Oligoflexus sp.: one gene and its partner. The main gene of each other region encodes a partner of the protein of the gene in region 2 in a complex. Links are inferred from orthologs where the notes say so. Each region holds a gene or a part of one and is shown on either strand. Other genes may lie near its edges. The genes, in order: dnaB and dnaG.

Region 1 (7,069 bases), on a different replicon or contig from region 2:
TGCATATCCTGCACGAACTGTTGAAACTCGGCGTTGAACTCTGTGACATCGGTGGACTTTGTCTCCAGCACTTTGGCTGGCCACTCGACTACCTTTAAAGTGGTCATGTTATCAGGACTCCTGCTTGCCGATCGCTCGACGAACCTCAATTTCAGCGAGGATTATGATTACCTGGTGCGCCTTAGTTAGGCTGCACGCATACAAATAGCAATAAGAAAGCAGGAAGGTCCAGAAACTTTGAGCGGCAAAACGTCCAGGGCTGTCCGGGCGGGCGTTCGCGGGGATTTTCCTAGAAACGGCGCTCTTTTTCGGATTCGGCGTCGCTCAACGCATTGCGGGCCATGGCCTTGGATTTATACCATGCCGTTTCAACTTGGTTGCCGATCGCAGCAACAAGTCCGTAGGGGACAAAGGTTTCGGTGGCGTAAATGAAAAGCATTTGGCCTTTGATGGGGATCGAGAGGAGAAAGACCCAGATAGCTCCAAGACCGAGAAATCGCAGAACTTTCTTGCCAAATTCTTTCATAAAAACAAACCTCGCGTTGGATCGCTGTGCACGAACCAACGCGAGGGATTGAAGAAGCGTTTAGCTGGCCAGAGACTTGCTTTCCCGCCGGGTACTCAGCTTTTCGACCTTGGCGTCAGTGACGCAGACATCAGCGAACATGATTTGGAATACTTCATTATATTCCTTCACGAAGTGCGCCTTCAAGTTGCGCCGGATAGATTGTGGCAATTCCTGGAAAACCGCCTTGTTCTTCTCGGGAATGATAACCTCGGTCATTCCCTCGCGGGTGGCCGCCAGCATCTTTTCCTTGAGGCCGCCGATGGGCAGCACTTTGCCGTGAATCGTGATTTCGCCGGTCATCGCCACCTGCTGCTTGGGTGGGGTCTTTAAAAGAGCCGAGATAATCGCCGTCGCCATTGCAATCCCGGCCGAGGGGCCGTCTTTGGGAACCGCGCCCGCAGGCACGTGGATGTGCAGCTCGTTCTTCTCGATCATATCGGGCTCGATACCGTACTCGTTCATTCGGGAGCGGATGAAGCTCAGAGCCGCGTAGGCCGATTCCTTCATCACATCACCGAGCTGGCCTGTTAACACAAGCGCATGCTTGCCGGTGCAGATCAGACTCGATTCGATCGCCATGACTTCGCCGCCGTACTGGGTGTAGGCGAGGCCCAGGGAGACACCGACATGGGGTTCTTTGTGATAGAAGTTGTCATCGAAGCGCTGGGCGCCGAGATGCTTCTGCACCAGGGTCGGCGTCAGGCGGATGCCTTCACGCTTCAGGGCTTCGTTATCATCGGATTCCGCATACTGACGAGCAATCTTGCGGCAAACCGAGGCGATTTTCTTTTCCAGGCCGCGCAGACCGCTTTCGCGGGTGTAGCCGTTGATGATCGTCGTCACGCCGTTCTTGGTGAACTGCACGTTCGCCTGGTCCAGACCGGATTCCTTCAGCTGCTTGGGAATCAGATACTGGTTGGCAATCGCCAGTTTCTCTTCTTCCGAGTAGCCCGAGACTTCGATCACTTCCAAACGGTCGCGCAGAGGCGCAGGGATCGTGTCGAGGTTGTTGGCGTTCGCAATGAACATCACATCCGACAGATCGAAGGGAATACCAAGGTAATGATCGACGAAGCTTCTGTTCTGCTCAGGATCGAGGACTTCGAGCAGGGCGGACGAAGGATCGCCGCGGTGATCGGAGGCCATCTTATCAATCTCGTCAAGCATCAGAACGGGGTTGCTGCTGCCGCCGTTTTTCATCGCGGTGATGATACGGCCGGGGAACGCACCGACATAGGTTTTGCGGTGACCGCGGATGTCAGCCTCGTCACGCACGCCGCCAAGGGCGATACGGGCGAACTCACGACCGAGGGATTTGGCGATGGATTTTCCCAAACTCGTTTTACCGACACCCGGGGGGCCGACGAAACAGATGATGGGGCTCTTGGCATCCGGATTCAGCTTTTTCACGGCTAAATATTCGATGATGCGGTCTTTGACCTGATCAAGGCCGAAGTGGTCGGCATCCAGGATGATCTTCGACTTGTGAAGGTCGAGCATATCCGGTGACTTCTTGCCCCATGGCAAGGCCAGGATGGTTTCGATATGCGTGCGGGTCAGGGCCGCTTCGCTGGTGTCCTGGTGCATGCGCTCCAGACGCTTCAGCTGACGGGTGATTTCCTCTTTGGCTTCCTTGTTCAGGGGAAGCTCTTCCATGCGCTGCCAGTACTGATCGATTTCATCCTTGCCATCGGAATCACCGAGCTCGGATTTGATCACGCGCATCTGCTCGCGCAGGTAGTGCTCGCGCTGCATGCGGCCGATCTCGTCCTTGGCGTTGGACTGGATGCGGACCTGCATCTGATACACTTCGATTTCGCGGGACAGGCAGTTGTAAACACGCTTCAGGCGATCCAAAGGATGCGCGACAGCGAGGATGGTTTGGGCTTCGTTGACTTTCAGACCAAGGTTCGAGGCGACGAGGTCGGCAAGGCGGCCAGGCTCGTTCACATCTTCGAGGATCATGAGGATATCAGGGGAGAGGATCTTACCGAGGGTCACAACTTTTTCGAGGCTTTCGCGAACTGCGCGGATAAGGGCTTCGACTTCGCTTGTGGTATTGGCTATCCGGGGTTCCTGGACGTTCTGCACGATCACTTTCGGATAAGGATCGGTCTGAACGAGCTCGGTCACCATCGCCTTATGAAGACCCTGCACCAGAACCTTCATACGACCGTCCGGAAGTTTCCGGGTCCGCATGATGGAACAGACGGTGCCGATATCATAGACATCGAATGGCGGTTCCAGGTGGGCTTCCAGTCCTTCGCCTTCATGTCCCATGACTTTGAAAGCGGAAAGGAAGATCTTCCTCTGTTTGGCTAAGGCACTTTCCACTGCATTGACGCACAGGTCCTCATTAATGAAGACCGGGACAATCATGTTGGGAAATACCACGATATCCTTCAGAGGCAGCAGTGGCATCTCACTGTTGACAACTGCAAGCTTACCTTGATTCGTCTCCGACATGCCTTCACTCCCGCTAGATGAGGACTTTTTTCTCTGACCCTGTATTTTTGTTCGGCTTGCGCCGTGAAAACATGAGTTCTGCGGTTTTTTCCGGCGTTTTGTGGCTTTGGTTCGACCGACAGGTCTACTCTTTTATCTTAATGATAATCCACAAGTCGCCTGCCTGATCACCTTCCACATCGCCAAGACCTTTTAATTTGATGGCCTTCGCGCAGTCAGTATCAGGTCCTAAAACCACTTCACGTTCGATCTTTTCGCGTTTTTCCTGGTGGCCTTGCGCGGAGTGTGTGCGGATGGTGCGCGAGAGTTTGACCACGGTGCGAAATGTTGCGGAAAGTTGGGTCCGCGTGACAAAGATCGGGATCTCAAGGTCCAGCTTCTTGTGCTTCGTGCACCAGTTTTCGAAGCTCATCTCTTCGTAGTGGACAGCGGAACAAAATTCCTGGAGCGCCTGCTCGTCAGTATTCCGTTCGGGAGTTGCAGGAGGACCGGAAGGCTTCTTGTCTCGCTTGCGCGTCAAAGCTCGGGTCCTCCCTGCCCCTTGTCAGTCTGGTTTAGGAACCAGGACACTGACCATCGATGGACGAATCAGTCGTCCGTTCAGCGTATAACCACGTTGGTATTCGTCTTTGACGGTTTCCTCGTCAACATCACCTTCGATTCTTTGAATCGCCTGATGAAAGTTCGGGTCAAACGGCTTGGCGACAGCATCCACAGCTTTCAGGCCGTTAGCCTCGAGCACATGCGTCAGCTGCTTATGGACCATACGGATGCCTTCGACAATCGCATTGCCTGCTTCCTGAGCACCACCCGTGGTCGCAGTGCCAGCCGCGGACGTAGAGCCAGACGCGGAGGTAGAGCCAGACGCGGAGGTAGAGCCAGCCGCCGTCACAGCATCACCCGCCGTCACAGCTTTCTGAAAGCTGTCGAGGACTGGCAAAAGATCCATCAGAAGTTTCTCAGATGCGAATTTCAGAAGGTCCTGCCGGTCGCGCTCGTGGCGGCGACGCATATTGTCCATTTCTGCCAGAGTCCGCAGATAACGGTCCTTGTGCTCCTGAACCTCATCTTCGAGGTGACGGATCTTTTCGTCCTGCAATTCCGCTCCCTCATCAGAACCGTTTGCAGTGGCGCCTGCTTGAGCAGCGCCTTCGTCCTGATCTTTGATGTGGTTGGATTCGTTTTTATTATTTTCAGTTTGCATATCAACGTTCATATAAGGCTTATTGACTCCCTGCTTGCATTGACACGACATGAATTTTTACAACGCAAGCACCTTTACTGCAAGACCTTGTAGTCTTCTGAGGATTTTCAGGCCCTTGCAGGCCCTTTGTTGGCGGGGGCAGGTATGTTCTGACGCCTTAATTCCATTCTACGAGGAGGGCCTGGTGTTGAAAAGTAGGCAAGGGTTGCCGAGCCCTTGTCCTTTGGGATATTCAGCGATGGGCGTTGACAGGGTCGGATCGCATGCGTTAAATCTTTCTCACCCAAAATCGCAGTGTTTCTCGGCTCATGACCGAGATCTTTGCGGATCGCATCAGCATTCGAATTCTGAGTTGCCCATGGAAAATCCTATTGACCAGCTGCCCCCGGATCCTGAACCTACGCCATCCGCGTCCGATCGAAGCCTTCCTTCGGAGACGACGAAACGCTTATCTGCGTTGTCTCGCCGAGGAATACACATCGATGATGCAGATCTCATCACCAGACTTGATCAATATTCGATCGAGGATGTTGTTGAACTGAAAATCTCTCGATTCTTCGATCAAATTGGAACGTTCTACCCAGATGATGTCTATGATTTGATCATGTCCAAAGTGGAAAAGCCCCTGCTTGTCCAGATTCTCCGCCGCGTGGGTGGAAATCAGGTGCAAGCTGCCAAGATTCTGGGCATCAATCGCAACACACTGCGAAAGAAGATCAAGCAATACGGTCTTTGAGATGATCAAAAGCCTTCCATCCTCTGGAAGGCTCTTCTCTTTCCCTCAGCCTTCGTTGGCCTTCGTCAACCCTCGTAGTCCGTCATCGAACCTTCAGCAGCAGCCGTCAACCCTCATAGTCCGTCATCGAACCTTCCTGGAACAAATTCTGGAACGACACGTAATTCGGCTGATAGGCGAGCTTGATCGTTTTCGTTGCACCGTGGCGGTTTTTGGCGATCAAAATTTCAGCAATGCCGGTGAGTTCGGAGGCTGGGTTATAGTACTCGTCCCGGTAAATGAACATGATCATATCCGCATCCTGCTCCATCGAACCCGATTCACGAAGATCGGAGAGCTTCGGCCTTTTATCCGGACGCTGGTCGGGACCGCGGTTCAGCTGGGCGAGAGCGACCACGGGGACTTTCAATTCCTTGGCAAGGTTCTTGAGCCCCATGGAGATTTCGGAAATCTCACGTTCCCGCGAGTCGGGACGGTCGGCGCCCATCGTCATCAGCTGCAGGTAGTCGATCACAATCATGTCGAGACCATTTTCCTTGTGGTATCGACGGCAGCGTGAACGAAGTTCCATCAGACTGATGCCTGGAGTTTCATCAATGCCCATGTGGGTCTTGTGCTCATAAATGCGGCGGGCGCCTTCCATGAGGCGATCCTGCTCTTCATCGCTCAGATCACCTTTACGAAGACGCGACGAGTCCACGCGTGCCACTGCGGAAAGCACACGAGCCATCAGCTGCTCTTTACTCATCTCAAGAGTGAAGATAGCCACTTTTTTGCCCGACAAGGCCGCGTTCGTTGCAAGATTCAACACGAAGGCCGTTTTTCCCATTGCTGGGCGCGCGGCGAGGATCACGAGGTCACTCGGCTGCATTCCGCCGGTGAGCGTGTCCAGATCGTTGAATCCGGTCGTTACACCGGTCACAACACCTTCGAGCTCCAGTTTCCTTTGGATCTCGTCAATCGTCGATTCCAGGACGATATCGGCGGGAACGATGCCCTTGCGGTCATATTCCGATGAAATCTGCAGGAACTGCTTTTCGACGCTTTCAATGAAAGCTTCGATGTTGCCTTCGTAATTCTCGGCGCGCTCCACCACTTCCTGACAGACTTTGATCACGCCACGACGATAGTACATGTTGCGCACGATGCGCGCATAATGCTCAAGGTTTTGCGCAACAGGGCAATTTTCGGTCAGATCAATGAGATACGCAGGCCCCAAATCCCGAACCTGGTTATGACGCAGTTTTTCCGCAACGGTCACAATATCTGCGGACTCACCTGCTGCGGATAGCTGCAAGATGGCTTCGTAGATTTTCTGGTGCGAATCGATGAAAAAATGCTTCGCCTCGAGCATACCCTCGATAAGGGTCAAGCTATCGGCATCGCTCAAAATCGCGCCGAGTACAGCTTTTTCTGCATCGATGGAATGAGGCAGAGATTGTCCTGACGCCATTGGGGAGTCTCAGTGAGGTCTGAATTCCATAGGTCTCGCGAGGGACCTATGGAATTATCAAGGGATTATTGCGGAGCAACAACCCAAACTTTGAATTTCGCGACCACTTCAGGATGCACGCGAACTTCTGCGGAGTAAACACCGACTTTTTTAATTTCTTCGGTCAGCTTGATATCTTTTTTGCTGACTTTTACGCCTTCAGCCGCCAGCAGCTCTTCCAGCTCAGCAGTGGTGACAGAACCGAAAATTTTCTCATCTTCACCAACTTGTTTGGTGACAGTGACGGAAATTTTTTCGATCAAGCCGGCTTGCTTTTTCGCTTCACCGAGGATCAACGCTTTCTTCTTTTCCAGAAGACGTATCTGGTGGTTCAGCGAAGCCTGGTTGCCTTCGTTAGCGACCACAGCCAATCCACGAGGAATCAGGAAGTTACGGGCATAGCCGTTCTTCACTTTAACGAGATCACCGATACGGCCGAGGTTTTCGACGTTTTGGCTCAGAATGAGTCTCATGGATTACTTCTCCTCAGGCTGTCTTTGGGCAGCCGCAGCAGCCTTGGCGAGTTCGACTTTACGAGCGGCGATGTCCACTTCGTCGTCGATCTTAACGACCATAAAGCGCAGAACGTTTTCGTCGATGCGC
Region 2 (3,872 bases):
TCTTGCCAGGCACCGCAGACAATTCAGCTTCATCAGCCGCAGATGTTTTCTTCGCGGCCGTAGCTTTCTTGGCCTTCGTTGCTGGTTTCTTCTTGGCAGTCGTCTTTTTCACTGCTTTTGCTTTCCCAGACTCTTTGGCCTTTGTGGCGGTTTTTTTCTTAATAGCCATACGTAGAAAGATTCTCCGCAGCTGTTGATGTGTCGATGTGGCTTGCTAAACTAGAAGGCGTGCGGGTTGAACAGCACGTTTAATCTATAGTTATAAATACCGCTAGCCAAAAATGCAAGCGGCGTTGCGGGCAAAAAGTTTTTAACTTTCCTGACTTATACTTTCGCTGCAGTCTTTCTGCATGTGCAGAGCGCAGCTGAAATTTAAGGGAAATTAACCTTCGCCCGAACGCTTCTATGTGACATTGTGACTGTAAACAGTTCCTCTGACACCCTTTCCTGCACTTTTAAGCCAACTCCGGTTTAGCCTCCGGCACCAGCTGCGGAACGCTGTCTGACGCTTTTGTAAGTACTTTCGGCAGACTTTCCCAACGTACGACCAGGCTGTCACTGATCAAATCATGGAGAGTTTGCCTTCTCGTCGTAAAAAAGGAAATCAAATATCCAAAATAAAACAGAACAGTTGATAAAAAGTGGCTGAGATAACGAATGGTGGAACGACGCAGAGTCAACCGCTGAAGCTGCTCATCACAGACCCTCAGCCCCATGGCCAGTTTGCCCGGCGTAGCCTGCAGCGAAGAGGCCTCAAAACCTGCATAATAAAGCCAGTGCGCGCCGACCAGAAGGGTCATGATACCCATCCACAGAAGGAGGGTGAAAATCGTGATCGTCGCCATGCTGAACATCGACATGAAGCCGAGGAGCAAAGCTGGAAACAGCAGCACGAAGCCCACGCATGCGATCATCGCTCCAAAGAGGAGGTGATCGATGCAGACCGCCAGCAAACGGCGGCCAAAACCTGCATACATTACATCATTCATCCGAAACCCTTGCCTATGGATTGGTGCCGCTATTCACAGCTGCGGCGTTAAGTTCTTTCGTTATGCGGGCCACGGCAGCAAGAATTTCCCGCTGCTCTTCAGCCGTACCGCGCATCAGGTTCTGCTTCAGACGCGCGAGGCTTTCTTTCAGTGCTTTGCGACGTACTTCCTTGGCCAGCTTTTCCATCTGCTGCTGACGGGCCGTCGTGATGTAAAGAGGAGCGTCGCGTTCCAGCCTCTCGATCAGCGTCAGCGCTTCTGGAATCACAAGCGAGGTCCAGTGCGATTTGTTGAGTTCGGACGGCACCAGATTACGCCGCAGAGCCTTCGATAATTCCAGCGCGAAATCGAGCCAGAGTTCATCGAGTTCAAGCTGCGTTTTCAGCATCTGCTCGGTCGTATCCAGATCTATTTCACCCGGACGTGAAAAGAAAAGATGGCCCATGAAGGAAAGTTCCGCGCCTTTCAGTTCCTGCACCTTGGGTCGGGGAGCTTCGGGAGCCGGAGCCTCCACCCGCGATGGGGCCACGCGTTTGACCGCTGTGTCCGGCTTCACCTTTTCTTCAAGGTCGGCAGCCGGTACTCCGGTGAGTTCAGCAATGCGCACCAAAAGATACTGACGCCGCACGGGATCATCCACCGACTGCAGCCAGGGAATGAATTCCTTATTGATCAGATCCGGAACGCCGAGGTCATGCGTTTCCATGAGACGCGCCTGGATCGCAAATTCCAAAAGGTTTTGCGCGCCTTGCAGCTGCTGTTCCATGCCGGCCACGCCGTACTCTTTCACAAAGGTATCGGGATCATGCTCCTCGGGAAGGACCACGACCTTGAATTCAGTTTGAGGCACTTCCAGAGCCAGGGACACTGTGCGCAAGGTGGCCGCGCGACCCGCGCGATCGCCATCAAAAATAAGATAAACGCGCGGCGTGAGCGCTGCGAGCCGACGCAGGTGATGGATGGTCAAAGCCGTGCCGAGACAGGCGACGGCATGCGGAATGCCCGCCTGCCAGAGCTGAAGGACATCCATGTATCCTTCGCATACGATCGCCCGACGATCGCGGCGAATCGGTTCCTTCGCGAGATGCAGGCCGTAAAGGACCTGCGACTTATCAAAGAGCGGTGTTTCCCGGCTGTTTTTGTATTTCGGCTGCTCATCACCGAAGCAGCGGCCGCCGAAAGCAATCGCCCGGCCATGCATATCGAAGATCGGAATCATGAGGCGATGGTTGAAGAAATCGTAGGCCTTGTTATCGTACTGCGAGCTGTTCGCCACCGAAGCCGTGATCATGTCCTTGATCGCGAAGCCCTTGCGCAGAAGGTGATTGACCAGAAACTGCGGTTCCTGCGGACTCAGGCCGAACTGATGCTTCTCGATGAATTCCGGCGTGAAACCCCGGCTTTCGAGATACTGAAGGGCAAAGGTTCCGTTCGATGCCAGCAGGCGTTCACGGAAAAAGCTCAGGCTTTCCGCACAGATCTTATAAAGGTTGGACTCCATCTGGCGAGCCGCGCGATCGTGCGTGGGATGCTCCAATTCCGGGACATCAATGCCGAATTTCTCGGCGAGATAACGGAGGGATTCCAGAAAGGAAAGCCCCTGCATTTCCCGGACAAAGGTGATGGCGTCGCCACGGGCGCGACAGCCGAAGCAGAAGTAGTGATCATCGAAAATGGTAAAGCTCGGCGACTTTTCCCCGTGAAAGGGACAAAGGCCGACCTGCCGGCCGCTACGTGTGGTCAGCGCGACTGTTTCGCCGATCAATGTAGCGAGCGGCACTCTTTGCAGAATGCGTTGCTTGGCGACTTCGACGCTCATAGATGGGATCCGCTGTGAAATTCAGAAAATAGGCGGTTTGGCCGCGACGGCGGGTATCATAGCAGGTTGATCGTGTCTCAGGGACCTTTTTTCAGAAAGCGGGAGGAGATTTTGTCGCCATAGCGGCAGAGGTTACTGATATTCGCGAGCAAAGTGTAAGACGCCATACCCGTGGACTCGCGCTCGTTGATCACGGCCATATAGGGTGACTGTTGGCCGCTTTGACACACGTTCTTCGGATCGCCTTCCTTGTCGAAGGCCGACGGTTCCACCTGCGAGATCAAGGTGACGCCGGGTCTGGGATTGAAGAGTTTATACTGATTGCCGAGCAGGGTGCGGATCTGCTCGGCGAGGTCTTTCACCGGAATCTTGCTGTCATCGCGATAGAAGGCCGTGCCGAAGTAGGGCGTCACCTGGGTGCTGATACGATCGACCAGGTAATAGATCTTCATGCCTTCGAAAATAGGTCCGAGTTTGCGATCGAAGTTGCAGTAACTCATCGGAAAGTAATTCACGGTTTCCTGGGTCGAAGGCTCGTAATGGAGCTCGCCGAAATCGCGATGCATCGAAAGAAGCATGGTTTTCGGCTTATTCAAGGCGCCCGCGAGGCCTACGGATTTCAGGAATTCCTCGCGCTTGGCGTGACGCAGAGGCGTGTAGACGAAGGGATCGTTGCCAAAGAGCAGGTACTCCGGCTGCAGCTCGCGGAACATGGTTTTATAGAGCGAGGTGCAGGAAAAGTTGCCGAAGTTATCGCTCATATAAAGGCCGTTGGTCGGATCCTCGTCCTCCTGGGCCCGGATGGGGTGACTGCGATTCAAACCCGCGCCGGCGAAAAAGACCTGCTCCCCCCGCAGAACGAAGGGCACCGGATTTTTGGGGTTGAAGGTGTACTTGCTGTATTCGCTCTTGCACTCGATCAGAGCGGCTTTCAGCGCGTCATGATCCTCGCGATAGGCAGCGGCCATCTCTTTTTTGCAGTCGATCATAATGGAGACGGCCGGATAGCGATCCTTGCAGGCAGCCAGGCCATATTGGAGCTTCTTGTTCTTTTTTACCGAGCC

The links.
Region 1: the proteins of dnaG (region 2) and dnaB are in contact, whole or in part, in a crystal structure (PDB 2R6A), measured with the Geobacillus stearothermophilus proteins. The link is inferred for Oligoflexus sp. from one-to-one orthologs. Residues at the interface, in WP_049624496.1 of Geobacillus stearothermophilus: Lys456, Leu457, Leu458, Pro459, Ala460, Asn463, Ala464, Leu467, Leu535, Leu536, Ile537, Ala538, Gln544, Glu545, Asp548, Tyr549, His552; in WP_033016901.1 of Geobacillus stearothermophilus: Ser13, Glu15, Ala16, Gln18, Glu91, Leu92, Asp94, Ala95, Val96, Pro97, Thr98, Ala99, Ala100, Asn101, Tyr104, Tyr105, Ile108.

What each region holds. Positions count from the first base shown.
Region 1 is NZ_DASTAT010000071.1:75,624-82,692, forward strand. Bases 4,255-7,069 are described here. They hold dnaB (replicative DNA helicase), read right to left. Parts: upstream 6,428-7,069; coding sequence 5,081-6,427; downstream 4,255-5,080. Other genes in these bases: VFO10_RS16050 (helix-turn-helix domain-containing protein), read left to right, coding at 4,597-4,974; rplI (50S ribosomal protein L9), read right to left, coding at 6,493-6,939; rpsF (30S ribosomal protein S6), read right to left, coding at 6,943-7,069. Also shown: def (peptide deformylase), read right to left, coding at 1-107; VFO10_RS16030 (hypothetical protein), read right to left, coding at 290-526; lon (endopeptidase La), read right to left, coding at 587-3,034; VFO10_RS16040 (hypothetical protein), read right to left, coding at 3,159-3,554; VFO10_RS16045 (nucleotide exchange factor GrpE), read right to left, coding at 3,579-4,238. UniProt on the Escherichia coli protein: The main replicative DNA helicase, it participates in initiation and elongation during chromosome replication. Travels ahead of the DNA replisome, separating dsDNA into templates for DNA synthesis.
Region 2 is NZ_DASTAT010000068.1:145,652-149,523, reverse strand. Bases 406-3,405 are described here. They hold dnaG (DNA primase), read right to left. Parts: upstream 2,809-3,405; coding sequence 1,003-2,808; downstream 406-1,002. Other genes in these bases: VFO10_RS15115 (hypothetical protein), read right to left, coding at 2,886-3,405; VFO10_RS15125 (RDD family protein), read right to left, coding at 456-989. In the rest of the region: more of VFO10_RS15115, read right to left, coding at 3,406-3,872. UniProt on the Escherichia coli protein: RNA polymerase that catalyzes the synthesis of short RNA molecules used as primers for DNA polymerase during DNA replication.